DNA from 2 places in the Staphylococcus sp. Marseille-Q1834 genome. Region 1 is predicted to be linked to the other one. Evidence: riboswitches for the same ligand, from Rfam matches in the RefSeq annotation. Region 1 holds a riboswitch; the other holds the start of a gene.
The links. A riboswitch is a leader RNA that binds a small molecule or an ion and turns the genes downstream of it on or off. The one in region 1 is predicted to bind thiamine pyrophosphate.
Positions count from the first base shown of each region.

Region 2: it holds a riboswitch for thiamine pyrophosphate, as region 1 does, so the genes downstream of both, LIX58_RS06705 (thiamine phosphate synthase) here and tenA (thiaminase II) in region 1, are expected to answer to the same signal.

Region 1 is NZ_CAKASN010000001.1:1,709,425-1,717,764, forward strand. Features, by position in the region: gene LIX58_RS08485 (DUF1146 family protein) at 122-352, shown strand; gene murA (UDP-N-acetylglucosamine 1-carboxyvinyltransferase) at 461-1,726, shown strand; gene fabZ (3-hydroxyacyl-ACP dehydratase FabZ) at 1,770-2,207, shown strand; gene LIX58_RS08500 (YwpF-like family protein) at 2,647-3,093, opposite strand; gene LIX58_RS08505 (single-stranded DNA-binding protein) at 3,279-3,677, shown strand; gene LIX58_RS08510 (transglycosylase family protein) at 4,048-4,791, shown strand; TPP riboswitch at 4,884-4,986, shown strand; gene tenA (thiaminase II) at 5,067-5,756, shown strand; gene thiD (bifunctional hydroxymethylpyrimidine kinase/phosphomethylpyrimidine kinase) at 5,749-6,570, shown strand; gene thiM (hydroxyethylthiazole kinase) at 6,563-7,354, shown strand; gene thiE (thiamine phosphate synthase) at 7,355-7,993, shown strand; gene yidC (membrane protein insertase YidC) at 8,082-8,340, shown strand, end outside.
Region 2 is NZ_CAKASN010000001.1:1,358,445-1,366,784, reverse strand. Features, by position in the region: gene LIX58_RS06710 (MFS transporter) at 238-1,518, opposite strand; TPP riboswitch at 1,847-1,956, shown strand; gene LIX58_RS06705 (thiamine phosphate synthase) at 2,019-2,612, shown strand; gene thiO (glycine oxidase ThiO) at 2,605-3,720, shown strand; gene thiS (sulfur carrier protein ThiS) at 3,704-3,904, shown strand; gene LIX58_RS06690 (thiazole synthase) at 3,906-4,673, shown strand; gene LIX58_RS06685 (ThiF family adenylyltransferase) at 4,673-5,671, shown strand; gene LIX58_RS06680 (DedA family protein) at 5,784-6,398, shown strand; gene LIX58_RS06675 (fructose-1,6-bisphosphatase) at 6,568-8,340, shown strand, end outside.

The sequences.
Region 1 (8,340 bases):
AAGGTTTGGAAACTGACTTGGTTTCCAAACCTTTTTTTATGTTTATAATGATTATCTTGAGTATCATTCTATACATATTTAATGTACAATATAATACAGTAATCTTTAAGGAGAGTTAGTTATGGACTATATAGGTCAATTTGCAGTTATACATTTAATATTACATGTCATTTGTATTTGTATTGCTTATTGGGCATTAAACTCTCTTAGATTAGATAACCTATTTAAAAAAGGTTATGCTACTCAAGTTCAAGTTTGCCTGATATTTATGGCAATTTTATTAGGAACTGCAGTAAGCAACTTTTTAATTGATTTATTACAGTATTCAACACAAGTAAAATATTTGTTTTAATAAATCAATATCTGTTAATTAATTTGAAAAGTAGATATAATTAATAAATAAAACAATTTGAAATAGGGAAATGATGAAAATAGTTGGAGTTTAAAGTGGAGGATTAAAATGGATAAAATAGTTATAAATGGAGGCAATCGCCTAACTGGAGAAGTTAAAGTAGAAGGAGCAAAAAATGCAGTATTACCTGTACTTACTGCTTCATTATTAGCTTCTGAAGGACAAAGTAAACTAGTTAACGTTCCAGATCTAAGCGATGTCGTTACAATTAACAATGTCTTATCAACATTAAATGCTAAAGTTGACTACAATAAAGAAGAAGGCGCAGTAACAGTAGATGCGTCATCTACATTGAATGAGGAAGCACCTTATGAATATGTAAGTAAAATGAGAGCTAGTGTCTTAGTTATGGGACCTTTATTAGCTCGTCTAGGTCATGCTATTGTAGCGCTACCTGGTGGTTGTGCAATTGGAGCACGCCCTATTGAACAACATATTAAAGGATTTGAAGCGTTAGGAGCAGAAATCCATCTTGAAAACGGTAATATCTATGCTAGTACTAAAGATGGGTTAAAAGGTGCCGATATTCACTTAGATTTCCCAAGTGTAGGTGCAACTCAAAACATTATTATGGCGGCTTCACTAGCTAAAGGGAAGACTGTTATTGAGAATGTTGCTAAAGAACCTGAGATCGTAGATTTAGCTAATTACATTAATGAAATGGGTGGTAAAGTTACTGGCGCTGGTACAGATACTATTACTATTCACGGTGTTGAAAAACTTAAAGGTGTAGAACACTCAATTATCCCTGATAGAATCGAAGCAGGTACATTAATCATTGCTGCGGCGATTACAAGAGGGGATGTCTTTGTGCGTGATGCAGTTAAAGAACACATGACAAGCTTAATCTACAAATTAGAAGAAATGGGTGTCAATCTTGATTTCCAAGAAGATGGTGTACGCGTAACTGCAGAAGGTGAATTAAAACCAGTAGATGTTAAGACTTTACCTCATCCTGGTTTCCCAACTGACATGCAATCTCAAATGATGGCTTTATTATTAACAGCTGAAGGTCATAAAGTCGTTACTGAAACTGTCTTTGAAAATAGATTCATGCACGTAGCAGAATTTAGAAGAATGAATGCTAATATCACTGTAGAAGGTAGAAGCGCTAAAATTGCTGGTAAGAGTCAATTACAAGGTGCGCAAGTTAAAGCAACTGACTTAAGAGCAGCAGCTGCATTGATTTTAGCAGGCTTAGTAGCTGATGGTACGACTCAAGTGACTGAATTAAAACACTTAGATCGTGGTTATGTTAATTTCCATGAAAAGTTAAAATCACTTGGTGCAGATATTGAACGTATCAATGATTAATTTTTAACATCAAATGATAAATTATTGCTGGAGGTAGTTTCAAATGGAAACAATCTTTGATTACAATCAAATTAAACAAATTATCCCACACAGACAACCGTTCTTATTAATTGACCGAGTGGTTGAATATGAAGAAGGTAAACGTTGTGTAGGTTTAAAACAAGTTTCAGGAAATGAACCATTTTTCCAAGGACATTTTCCAGACTACGCTGTAATGCCTGGTGTATTAATTACTGAAGCATTAGCTCAAACAGGCGCAGTAGCTATGCTTAATAGTGAAGAGAATAAAGGTAAAATTGCCTTATTCGCAGGTATTGATAAATGTCGCTTTAAAAAACAAGTGACACCTGGTGATACTTTATTATTAGAAGTTGAAATCACTAAAATTAAAGGGCCAATCGGAAAAGGTACAGCGAAAGCAACTGTTGATGGTCAACTTGCTTGTAGTTGTGAACTTACTTTCGCAATTCAAGATGCATAGCAATAATCGATAGAGATAAAATGTGTTAAAAGGGAGTGGGACAGAAATTAAATAAATTTCGTCGTCCAACCCCAGCTTGCTTTATTAGTGGAATTTCTTAATGAAATTCTCTGTGCTGGGGCCCCGCTCCCCGGCAAGGATGACTAGATTTGAAAAAGCTTGATTTAAGCGCATTTTCAAACCAGTCAGCTACTGCCAATATATTAGTAAAGGCTGAGACATTTTAATTTGTCTCAGCCTCTTTTAATATATATTCATCTATGAAGGAAACGTAGTTCATAATTAAAGTAATAGTAATAATAGAATAGGTAGAAAAATGACTATAAAAATCGTAGATAAACATCCCATTAGACAACCGCTACCATTTTTAGAACTTCTTTGACTCATTACTACTAACCTTCAATTTAACTATTAAAGTAGGCTCAAAGTTTCTTAATCTTTATTCGTCTCTGTCAAATTTTTCTTCCTTTAATTTAGGTTTAGATTGCATCATACGATTAAATGTAACTTTTAATTCTTCACCAGACAAGCCTTCATCAATTAATTGTTCCAATAAACTTTCGGCATATACTTGGCGTAAAGTATAAATATGGCATTCGAATACAATAGACATGGTAGTATCAAACGTTTTAATACTTTTGATTGTCGCATCAAATAGAGCAGGATCATTCGAAGGTCTAGTAATTACGACACGAATATCTAATAACGTTTGATCATCATAATATTTTTTCATAGTCTCATGATGAGCATTAGAAATAACGACTTCTAATAACCAACCTGTTCCACTATTTTCTTTATTAATAATAACGCCGTCTTCTAATTCAAATTCTGTAATTCCACCATTTTCATTCACAATTTGAAAACGCACCGCTTTAAAAGTCTTCACCTAATCACATCCTAAAAATTTTGAAAATATGCAATAAATTAGAAATTATTTAATTGAACATTCAAGTTTTAACTATTTTCTTTAAATATAACAAATTTTGATTATAAATAGTAAATTTTTATTAAAAATGGCGTTTTGACGTACATATGAAATGTGATTAAGATAGTTTTTGAAGGAGGTGACACATGCTAAATAAGATAGTTATCGTAGGTCGTATGACTAAAGATGCACAAATCTATGAAAAAGAGGAGGTGAAAATTGCTACCTTTAGTGTTGCTACTGAACGTAATTATAAAGACGACAATAATGAAATCGCTTGTGATTATATTTTTTGTAAAGCTTTTGGCAAAACAGCAACGAATATTGAAAAATATACTAGTCAAGGTTCATTGGTAGGTATAACAGGACAAATGCGTTCACGTAAGTATGAAAAAGAGGGACAAACGCATTTTGTAACAGAATTATATGTAGAAACAATTAAATTTATGTCCCCACAATCAAAAAACAACGAAATTCTCTCAAATAGCTCATTTATGGAAGACACTTATCCCCTAGATAATTTAGACATTATTAATATCAATTAAAATTAAATCAACTTTCTAAACTTTAACTCCAATCTTCTCTATTTTATATATAACATCTTTCAATTATACTCAGAATCTCTCTTTATTAATTCAAATTAATGGGGAGAGGTTCTTAATTTTTAAGATAAATATCTGAAAGATTTCAAGAATATTACATACATAACAAGCTAACGTAAACACTTTAAAACTGCCATGAAAGGGTTGAATGAATATTTTGAAGTAATTTAAGGTCTCATTTCTTGTAATTTCCATGTAAAAAAGAGGCTTCTTTTTTTATTTGGCTGTAACCTGCGACGCTTTTTCAGATGTTAGAGTATTACCTGTAATTAATTTGATTAGGAAAAAAATTAAACAGGAGGACTTTTAAACTATGAAAAAGACTATTATTGCTTCAACATTAGCAGTAGGCTTAGGAGTAGCAGCTGGTAATGCAGGTCACGCAGATGCAAGTGAGTCACAAATTAATAAAGCTGAATTAGCACAATTAGCTCAATCAAATGATCAATCATTAAATAATAGCCCTATCCAAGAAGGCGCTTATAACATAACATTTGATTATGATGGTTTCACTTACCATTTTGAATCAAATGGTACGCATTGGGTTTGGAACTATGCTCAAACAGGTCAAACAACTGGTCAATCTACACCAGTAGCTCAAACATCACAAGCAACTCAAACTGAGCAACCACAACAACAAAATGTTAGTGAACAAGCTTCAGCTTCTAACAACCAAACATCAGCTGAAACAGTAGCTTCACAACAACAATCTAATCAACAACAACCAGTTCAAACTCAACAAGCACCACAAACTGAGCAAACTCAACAACCACAACAAGCATCAACAAGCAACAACACAGCTTCAAATGGTTCTTCAGTACACGTAAATGGTCATTTACAACAAATTGCTCAACGTGAATCAGGTGGCGATATTCACGCTATCAACCCAAGCTCAGGCGCAGCTGGTAAATACCAATTCTTACAATCTACATGGGATTCAGTAGCACCTGCTCAATATAAAGGTGTATCACCAGCGCAAGTACCTGAACACGTTCAAGATGCTGCAGCTGTAAAACTTTACAACACTGCTGGCCCATCACAATGGGTAACTGCATAAATTAATATTTACTGAGATGTTTCGATTAATGAAACATCTCAGTTTTTTATTTGAAAAATAATATACTGTTTGATAATGTAAAATTAATAAAATAAAACTACTAGGGGAGCCAAAAACTATGGCTGAGATGATTTTTTCAGACCCTTATAACCTGATTTGGTTAGTACCAACGTAGGAAAGTAGTTATGTAATTTTACATACCTTCTATTGAAGATGACTACATTTCTGCGTTGATACGTTGAAATGTAGTTTTTTAATTTAAGGGAGGAATTATAATGAGCTTTTCAACTGAGTTAAAAGAAGCAGCACAACCTATTATTGAACAAATTTACAAAGATGGTTTCATTCAAGATTTATTAAAAGGTCAATTACCTAAACAAGCTGTGCGTCAATATTTACGCGCGGATGCTTCATATCTAAAAGAATTTACTAATTTGTATGCACTATTAATTCCTAAAGCGCCTTCTATGACAGATGTTAAATTTTTAGTAGAGCAAATCGAATTTATGTTAGACGGTGAAGTAGAAGCACATGAAATTTTAGCAGATTATATAAACGAACCGTACGAAGAAATTGTTCGTGAGAAAGTATGGCCTCCGAGTGGAGATCATTACATCAAACATATGTATTATCATGCTTATGCTCATGAAAATGCAGCCTATACAATTGCCGCTATGGCACCTTGCCCATATGTCTATGAAGTCATAGCAAAAATGGCATTAGAAGACCAAAATTTAAATAGAGATGTCATTACGGCTAGATGGTTTGATTTTTATAGTACTGAAATGCGTCCTTTAATCGAAGTCTTTGATCGTATGTTAGATGAATTAACTGAAAATTGTAGCGATCAAGAGAAACAAGAAATTAAAGAAAGTTTCTTACAAAGTACGATTCATGAACGTAATTTCTTTAATATGGCTTACATAGATGAGCAATGGAACTTTGGAGGAGAAGAACATGAATAAACCAAAAATTGCATTAACAATAGCAGGCACTGATCCATCAGGCGGTGCTGGAGTAATGGCAGATTTAAAATCATTTCACGCTTGTGGTGTCTATGGCATGGCTGCTATCACGAGTATTGTGGCTCAAAACACTAAAGGTGTTCAACACATTCATAATTTAGAAACAAGTTGGGTCAAGGAACAACTTGATAGTGTATTTGATGATGAATTACCACATGCAATTAAAACAGGTATGATTGCTACGCATGAGACAATGGAACTTGTACAAGAATATTTAAAACAACATTCTGATATTCCATACGTGATAGACCCTGTTATGTTAGCTAAAAGTGGTGATTCATTAATGGATGATGCTACTAAAAAACATTTACAAAGCACGTTATTGCCATTAGCTGACGTTGTAACACCTAATATTCCTGAAGCAGAAGAAATTACTGGTCTAAAAATTGATACTGAAGAAAGTATTCGTAAAGCAGGGCACATCTTTATTAATGAAATTGGTAGTAAGGGTGTAGTGATTAAAGGTGGACATTCAGCTGATTTAAATAACGCTAAAGACTTCTTATTTACTAAAGACGACGTTTATACATTTGAAAATAAACGCTTTGATACACCACATACGCACGGTACTGGTTGTACATTTTCAGCAGTAATAACTGCAGAACTTGCTAAAGGTAAATCAATTTATGAAGCGGTTAAAAAGGCTAAGGAATTTATTTCACTAAGTATTGAATATACACCTGAAATTGGTCAAGGTCGTGGTCCAGTGAACCACTTTGCTTATATGAAGAAAGTAGGATTAGATGATGAATAATTTAGAGAAATTAAGAAATGAAAATCCATTAGTTGTTTGTTATACCAACGATGTCGTAAAAAACTTTACTGCTAATGGTCTATTGAGTATTGGCGCAAGCCCAGCAATGAGTGAAGCACCTGAAGAGGCTGAAGAGTTTTATAAAGTGGCAGGTGCATTATTAATAAATATTGGTACATTAACTAAAGCTAATGAAGAAGATATTCTAGAAATTGGGAAAATCGCTAACCAACAAGGTACGCCAATTGTATTTGATCCAGTAGCAGTTGGAGCTTCAACTTATCGTAAACAATTTTGTCAAAAATTCTTATCTGAAGTTGAAGTGGCAGTAATTAAAGGAAACGCTTCAGAAATTTTAACGTTAGTTGATGCGAATACAACAATGAAAGGTACAGATGGAGACGCAAATCTAGATTCTATTACTATCGCTAAGAAAGCATATGAGAAGCTAAACACAGCGATTGTATTAACCGGCAAAGAAGATATCATTGTCCAAGATAATAAAGTTGTACAGTTATCAAATGGGTCACCGCTTTTAGCGAAGATAACTGGAGCAGGATGCTTATTGGGTGGTTTAGTAGCAAGTTTCTTATTCCGAGAAACACATCCTTCACTACAAGTTCTTGAAGAAGCAGTAAGTTTCTATAATATTGCTGCAGAAATTGCTGAAAAGGATGAACAAGTTAAAGGGCCAGGCACATTTTTACCTCATTTATTAGATGAAATGTATCAATTAGAGTATTCAACTTATGAACAACACGTTAAACGTTTAGAGGTGAAATAAATGTTTAAAGCTAGTGATTTAAATGTTTACTTTATATGTGGAACACAAGATGTGCCAGAAGATAATGATATTCAAACGATTTTAAAAGAGGCACTTGAAGCGGGAATTACTTTATTCCAATTTCGTGAAAAGGGGCCAAATGCACTAATAGGTGAAGATAAAGTCAAATTAGCACAACAATTACACGCATTATGTCGTGAATATAACGTGCCATTTTTAGTTAATGATGATGTTGATCTAGCAGAACAAATTGACGCTGATGGCATACATGTCGGTCAAGATGATGCTAAAGTTGCTACATTTGCTCAACGCTTTAATAAAAAGATTATTGGTTTAAGCGTAGGGGATGAGGAAGAATACAACCATTCAGATTTACCTCATGTAGATTATATTGGTGTAGGTCCTATGTATGCTACACCTTCTAAAGTAGATGCTAGTGAGCCTGTAGGACCAGAAATGATTAAAACATTAAAAGAGCTAAATCCATCGTTACCTATGGTGGCTATCGGTGGTATTACTGAAGATAACGTGGGTGAAATCGCAGAAGCAGGCGCAGATGGTATCTCTGTTATTTCGGCAATTGCACGAAGTCATAATATTGACAAGACTGTTACCAAATTTAAGAGTTATTTCAAATAAATATTAGTTTTTTTCTTTTTTTGTTTTCTAGTACACTCTGATTATGATAAAATAAGCCCTATGTGAATATATCAATAGAGGTGTAAAAATGAAGAAGAAAGCGTTACTACCTTTGTTATTAGGGGTAATGGTCTTTTTAGCTGGATGTGATTATTCTAAATCTAGTAATAGAGATGGATTTTTCTATAACACATTCGTAGAACCAATGTCTAAAGTGTTACATTGGTTAGGCCATTCAGTATTTAATGATGATTATGGTATTGCCATCATCGTGTTAGTATTAATTATCCGTATTATCTTATTACCTTTCATGCTTTCAAACTACAAAAATAGTCATATGATGCGTG
Region 2 (8,340 bases), 350 kb from region 1:
ACACAAGTGCATTAGCACTTGTGTAAGACGTTCTAAGATAGATAACGAAACGTAGTTGCGTAGACTCCTAGGGAAGCAGTGCCAGTCGAAGACTACAGGCTGAGACGGCGCCCCAGGAACGCGTAGCAACTTAAGTGAGTTAATATCTATCTAAGAACTGCTTTAGAAATAGCATCCCAAGAAATATGTCAATAAAAAAAGTGAGCGTTTTGCTCACTTTTCTATGAATCAAACCTATTATTTTAACTTTTTACTTTCATCTTTAATCAATGGTTTATCTGGTGAAACGAAGAACCATAAGATAACTGCAATGACAGCTGGAACGATAAGTAATTGGAATGTCATTGACCATCCAAGAGATGTTACTACTGCACCAGCTAAGAATGGACTAACTAAGGCACCAATGTTACCCCATAAGTTCATCCAACCAGAAACTGTACCGGCAAAGTTACGACCAATATCATTTGCAGCAGCCCAACTCATACCCATTGAGATACCCATACCACCTAAGCCAAGTGATAACCAGAAGATCGTAATGTATAAGCTTTCTGTATGAACTGCGAAGAAGATTGAAATCGCAAACACAATGAATCCAGCAATCGCAATTAATCCTCTTGATACAAAGCGTGATTGACCACTACGTAAAATTTTATCTGAAATGGCACCTGCAGATAAAATTAAGATAAACATAATAAACCAAGGTAATGAACTGATTGTCATATGTTTAAACTCTACATGATATTGCTCTGTTAAGTATGTTGGTAACCAAATTAAGAATAATGTAATAATAAATTGAACTACAAAGTATTGACCTGCGATAGCATAGAAACTTACGCGACGGAAGAATTGATTCCATGGTGGTAAAGATTTGCTAGTTTGAACTAAGTCACGATTTTGCATAATAAAATGTTTTTCCGCTTCGTTAACCATACGATGTTGCTCTGGAAGGTCTTTTGCGATGATTCCCCATAAAATCGCAATTAAGACACCAACCGCACCAAAAATATAAAAGACAGCTTGCCAATTAAATGCATTTACAATGGCGATAGTAATAATTGGTGCTAGTACTGGTCCAAAATACGAACCTGCTAATAATGCACTAGATGCTCTTCCCTTTTCATCTTTCGCAAACCATGTTGAGTTGAAAACTGCATTTGATGGATACATTGGTGCTTCCCCTACACCAAATAAGAAACGCACTAAGAATAATAAACCGTGATGTTTAATCATTCCTGTAAAAATTGTAAAAGCACTCCACCATACTAATGCGATAGTAATCATTTTACGTGGACCAAACTTTTCAGCTAACATACCTGAAGGTACTTGCATTAATGCATATCCTAATGAGAAGAAGGATGCTAATAAACCAAATTGCTGTTTATTCATATGTAAATCTTGCATCATTTGTGGTGCAATATATGAGATATTCGATCTATCCATATATGCAATTACTCCGATAATAAAAAATAGTAATGCGAACATCCAACGGACATTACTTTTCCTTTGTCTTTGAACCATATTCTTTCCTACTTTCCTTTTTTGTTGATTCTTTTTATGTTGTCTATTAATCATGAAGACTCCCTTTTGCTCTAATCACTTTCCACCTTTCAAGCCCTGTCATGATAGGCTTAATCACTTATTTTTTATCATATTACCAGGTATTGCAAACGTTTACAATATCTTTACAAAAGTTTTTTATTAAATTGCGCTTGTTTGTGTTGTTATACTACTTTTCGAAAAGTAGTGTCATATTTATTTTTATTTAAGATTTGAACTCTAATCAGAAAAACTGTAAAATGAAATTGAACTGAAACGCTATTAATTAATTTATAAATGAATAAAATTTATCATCCACTGGAAGTGCCTTTGTTTAAGGCTGAGAGTAAAGAACGAACTTTATAATTCCTGGAACCTGATCCAGTTTGTACTGGCGTAGGAAAGTGGCGTAAAGGATATCGTAAAGTTGAGCTAAACGCTATTTCCCTACGAGGGTAATAGCGTTTTTTATTGTTCAAGGGGTGAGGCATATATTTATTGCAATAACGACTTACAAAGATTTAACAGACGAAGATTTACAGCATTTCTTAGCTATAGCTGAAGGGATAGACGGACTACTTTTTCGTACCCCTATGTCACGTAAAGCGTTATTTAACTTCATCACACAACTTTTAGATGCAGGCTTTCCAAAAGAGAAAGTAATCATTCATAGTGATGTTAAGTTACTAGAATCATTGAGCCTTTCACGATTACATTGTCGTGAGATGGATAAGACTGCGTTTGATTACAAACAACGATACCCTCATGTCGAAGTCAGTATGTCGACCCATTCTAAAGAATCTGTGAAGCAAGCTTATGAACATGGTCTTGATTATGTGTTTTATGGCCACATTTTCACAACGCCTTCTAAACCAAATCAACAGCCACGTTCACAAGAAGAGGTCAATGACGTTTTACGTTTGCCGATTCCTATTTATGCTATTGGTGGCATCACTAAAGAAACGATTCACCAATTACCTAAAGGGTTTACTGGTATATGTGCAATTTCTTTCTTTATGAACGCATCTTTACAACAAATCGAACAGTTACGAAAGGAGTGGTTGAAAGATGCATGACGTTCTTATTATAGGTTCAGGCGTGATTGGCATGTCTATTGCGCGACATTTAAGTCAGTCACAAATGGATGTCGCTATTGTCGATAGAGATGTTCCTGGTAAACATGCTTCTTACAAAGCAGGCGGTATGCTAGGTGCACAAAATGAATTTACTGAAGATAATGATTTATTTAGACTTGCGCTCGAATCGCGCTCACTTTTCCCAGAACTGTGCGAAGCTTTGCAAGATGAAACAGGTATCGATATTCAATATCAGTCATCGGGATTAATCAAAGTGGCGAATCGCCCTGAAGATGTTGAAAGTTTAAGACAGCAATATGAATTCTTAAGTTCCATGGACCCTAGTGTAGTGGAATTATCTGAAGAAGATTTAATTGATTTAACGCATGGTCATGTCACATCAAGTGAAATGGCAATTTACATTCCAAATGATGGACAAATCAATGCGAACCATTATACGAAAGCACTTTTCAAATCACTACAGCAACGTAATATTCATCGTTATTATCAAACTGAAGTGCTTAACGTTGAACGTCAAAATGGCTATTACGAAGTATCTACATCAAGAGGTCAATTAGTTGCTAAGAAAGTGATTGTCGCTGGAGGAGCTTGGACTTCGAAATTATTAGAGCGCTACCAACTTCCGCGTAAAGTAGTTGGTGTTAAAGGCGAAGTATTATTGATTGAACATGACGACTTAGATTTAAAAGAAACGATATTTATGACGAATGGTTGCTATATCGTGCCGAAACAACCTAATCGTTTCCTTATTGGCGCGACAAGTGAGTTTGATAATTATTCTGTCGGCAATACCAATCAAGGTGTCTCATGGCTACACCAATACGCGAATGAACGCATTCCTGAATTAGCACAAGGTAAAGTCATTAAGCAATGGTCTGGCGTGCGCCCTTATACTGATGGCGAATTGCCTATCATGGATCGTATAGATGATGGTTTATACGTCATTACAGGTCATTACCGTAACGGTATTTTACTTTCACCTGTCATAGGCCGTGATATTGCGAATTGGCTATTTACTGGTGTTAAACCACGCAATTATGAGTCATTTAATGTTTCAAGGAGGTCAAATAATGAAGTGTATCATTAATGGTGATGCGTTCACATTCGACGCAGAACAGTCGATTACTCAAGTGCTTCACTCACTTGAATTAGACCCTGAACGTGTCATCGTCGAGCATAATAAGACATTAATTAAACAAGAAGAGTATGATAATCATACTGTACGTGAAGATGATCAATTAGAATTATTAGAATTTGTTGGAGGCGGATAATATGTTTAAAATTGGAAATTTAGAATTACAATCTCGTTTATTATTAGGTACTGGTAAATTTGAAAATGAAGACATTCAAACAGAAGCGATTAAAGCGTCAGAAACAAATGTTCTTACATTCGCAGTAAGACGTATGAACTTATATGACAAAAACTTACCTAACCCACTTGCGAATATTAATTTAAAAGATTTCATCACTTTCCCAAATACAGCAGGTGCTAAAACTGCAGAAGAAGCCGTTCGTATCGCTGAAATCGCTAACCACGCAGGCGTATGTGACATGATTAAAGTCGAAGTCATCGGTGATGATGAAACATTATTACCTGATCCTTTCGAAACATACGAAGCTTGTAAAATATTATTAGAGAAAGGCTACATCGTATGCCCTTACATTTCTAACGATGTTGTCTTAGCGAAACGCTTAGAAGAATTAGATGTACATGCCGTAATGCCACTTGCTTCTCCAATCGGTACTGGCCGTGGTATTAACAACCAATTAAACCTTAGCTACATTATTAAAAACGCTAATGTCCCAGTTATCGTTGATGCTGGTATTGGATCAGCTAAAGACGCTTGTCACGCAATGGAATTAGGTGCTGACGCCATCTTATTAAATACAGCTGTTTCAGGCGCTAAAGACCCTGTTAAAATGGCTGAAGCAATGAAATTATGTATTGAAGCTGGTCGTTTATCTTATGAAGCTGGACGAATTCCAGTGAAATATACTGCGCAAGCGTCAAGCCCAACTGAAGGATTAGAATTCTTATAATGCAACGTTACAATCGTCAAATGCGTTATCATGCTTTTGGTGAAAATGGGCAACACGCCCTATCGAATGCGAAGATTTTAATACTTGGTGCTGGTGCATTAGGTAGCCATGTAGCAGAGCTATTAGCTCGCATGGGCGCCCATCACTTGGCCATTGTTGATATGGATATTGTGGAAACATCAAATTTACATCGCCAAGCATTGTATACAGAAGATGATGCTACCAACATGGTGCCTAAAGTACACGCCGTTAAAGAAAAATTAGCGCATATTAATTCCAACGTAGAAGTACAAGCGTTTTATCAAGAAATTGACTCTACGAATATTGAAGATATTATGAATAAGGTGCAACCTGACATTGTGATTGATGGCATGGATCATTTTAAAATTCGTTATCTCATTAACGAAGTATGCCATAAGCATCATATTCCTTGGGTATATGGTGCTGCAGTTGGCAGTAAGGGCACCGTCTATGGCATCGACTTTGAGGGGCCTTGCTTAAAATGTTTATTAAAACGTATGCCTTCTACTGGCGAAAGTTGTGCGATTAATGGCGTCTTACCGCCTGTCATTACACAAGTGGCAAGCTATGAAGTATCAGAAGCTATTCGCTATTTATCTGGAAAAGGCTTTTCCAAAAAATTACTTACCATTGATGCTTTCGAGATTAACTTTAAAGCCATGAATGTCGATATCTTGAAAGACAATGACTGTGAAGTTTGCGAACAACAACATTATGAATTATTAGAAACAAAGCAACAGCAACACATTGAAAGTCTTTGTGGTAAAACGTATCTCTTTAGATACCAACCTGCTGTCTTTGAACACGCTGAACATTTCCCAGGTGATATGGTGAAATCCACGTCATTTGCGAAACTAATTCAAGATAAGGATTATGAAATTACCTTGTTTAAAGACGGACGTATGAATGTCTATGGTATCGAAGATGATGAAGAAGCTACTCAACTGTATCATCGTTACTTAAAGGCTTTAAAATAATAACCTTTTAGGTTTATACAAGCAATTCATAGTAAATTTTATTATAATGAATTTACTATGAATTTTTTATTGTAGTTATAAAGCTTAAAATTAAAGGAGTTCTTAATTATAAATGGAACAGTTAATTACCGATTTTATAAGTAAATGGGGCTACGCAGCCATCTTTATTCTTATCTTATTAGAGAATGTGTTGCCTGTCGTCCCTTCTGAGATTATTTTGACGTTTGCAGGATTAATGTCTGTTAAATCAGGCTTATCGATTCCCGTCTTATTCCTTATTTCAACTATCGCTTCATTTATAGGATTATTAATTTTGTACTATATCTGTCGTTTAATCAAAGAAGAAAGTATTTACCGTTTTGTTGATAAACATGGGAAATGGTTCAAACTAAAAGGTAAAGACGTCAAGCGTGCCAATGATTGGTTTAAACGCTATGGCCCATGGGCATTTTTATTATGCCGCTTCATTCCGGTTTTACGTGTACTCATTACCATTCCTGCTGGTATCAATAAAATGAATGTCATTACATTTACAGTCTTATCATTATTAGGTACAACGATTTGGAACTTTGCCCTTATTTTATTAGGCCGTTTATTAAGTGATAGCTTTGACGTATTAATGGCTGGTTTACATACTTATTCTTATATCATGTATGTCATTATCTTCTTAGCAATCTTATACCTACTATATGTTATATTCATTAAAAATAGAAAACGTACACGTTAATTTTTCAACCCTTCATCTAGCATGAAGGGTTTTTTCATATTTTAATTTCGACAATTTAAGCATCACCATTGAAAAAATGCTACTTTTTAAAGATAATTTATGTAAGCGGTTTTATATTTTACTGCCCTTTTCAAAACAAATGACAATCCCACACAGGAGTGAAAAATAAATGACGCAAACGACTGAAAGTGAATTAAGAAAGAAATATTTGGATTTATTGTCTCAACAATTCGATAGCCCAGAAAAACTTGCTACCGAAATTATTAATTTAGAATCTATTTTAGAATTACCTAAAGGTACAGAACACTTTGTGAGTGACTTACATGGTGAATATGAATCTTTCCAACACGTGCTACGCAATGGTTCTGGTAACGTGCGCGCTAAAATCAATGACATCTTCACAAATAAATTATCTCAAAGAGAAATTGATGACCTAGCTGCCCTTGTTTATTATCCTGAAGAAAAATTAAAACTTGTAAAAAATAACTTCGATTCTAAAGGTAAATTAAACCTTTGGTATATCACTACAATTGAACGTCTCATCGAACTTATTACTTACTGTTCTTCAAAATATACGCGCTCTAAGTTACGTAAAGCATTACCTGAAGAATTTACATATATTGTGGAAGAACTCCTTTATAAAAGCAATGAATTTAAAAATAAAAAATCTTATTATGAAACACTTGTTAACCTCATTATTGAACTCGAACAATCAGACGATTTAATCATCGGATTGTCTTATACTGTACAACGCCTTGTTGTAAATCACCTTCACGTTGTGGGTGACATTTACGATCGTGGTCCTCAACCAGATAAAATTATGGATACTTTAATCAATTATCATTCAGTCGATATTCAATGGGGTAACCATGATGTGTTATGGGTCGGCGCCTATGCAGGCTCTAAAGCTTGTCTTGCTAACTTACTCCGTATTTGTGCACGATATGATAATTTAGATATTATCGAAGATGCTTATGGTATTAACTTACGTCCTTTACTCACATTAGCTGAAGAGTATTATGATGGCGACAACCCTGCCTTTAAGCCAAAGAAACGTCCTGACAAACCTGCTGGCTTATCTAAACTCGAAGAGAGTCAAATCACAAAGATTCACCAAGCGATTGCAATGATTCAATTCAAATTAGAAATGCCAATTATTAAACGTCGCCCAAGCTTTGAAATGGACGATCGTTTAGTTCTTGAAAAGGTCAACTATGATACGAATGAAATTACAATTTACGGCAAAACATATCCTTTAAAAGACACATGTTTTAGTACAGTTGATCCCCAAGATCCAGGCAAACTATTACCTGAAGAAGAAGAAGTCATCGACAAATTGTTACTTTCTTTCCAACAATCTGAGAAATTAAAACGCCATATGGCTTTCTTAATGCAAAAAGGTAAACTTTACCTACCTTACAATGGCAATCTTCTTATTCACGGTTGTATTCCTGTCGATGAAAACGGAGAAATGGAATCATTTGAAATTGAAGGTGAGTTACATAAAGGCCGTGACTTACTTGATGTTTTCGAAAAACATGTGCGTTTAGCATATGATAACAAGGAAATTACTGATGATCTTTCAACTGATTTAGTATGGTATTTATGGACAGGTAAATATAGTTCACTTTTCGGAAAAAGAGCAATGACAACATTCGAACGTTACTTTATTGAAGATAAAGCCTCTCATAAAGAGCCTAAAAATCCATATTACTATTTACGTGAAGATGTGGATATGATTCGTAAGATGTTGAAAGACTTTGGCTTAAATCCAGATGAGGGACGTATTATTAATGGACACACGCCAGTTAAAGAGATTGATGGTGAGAACCCTATTAAAGCAGATGGCAAGATGATTGTGATTGATGGTGGTTTCTCTAAAGCCTATCAGAAGACAACAGGTATTGCAGGGTATACATTACTTTATAATTCATTTGGCATG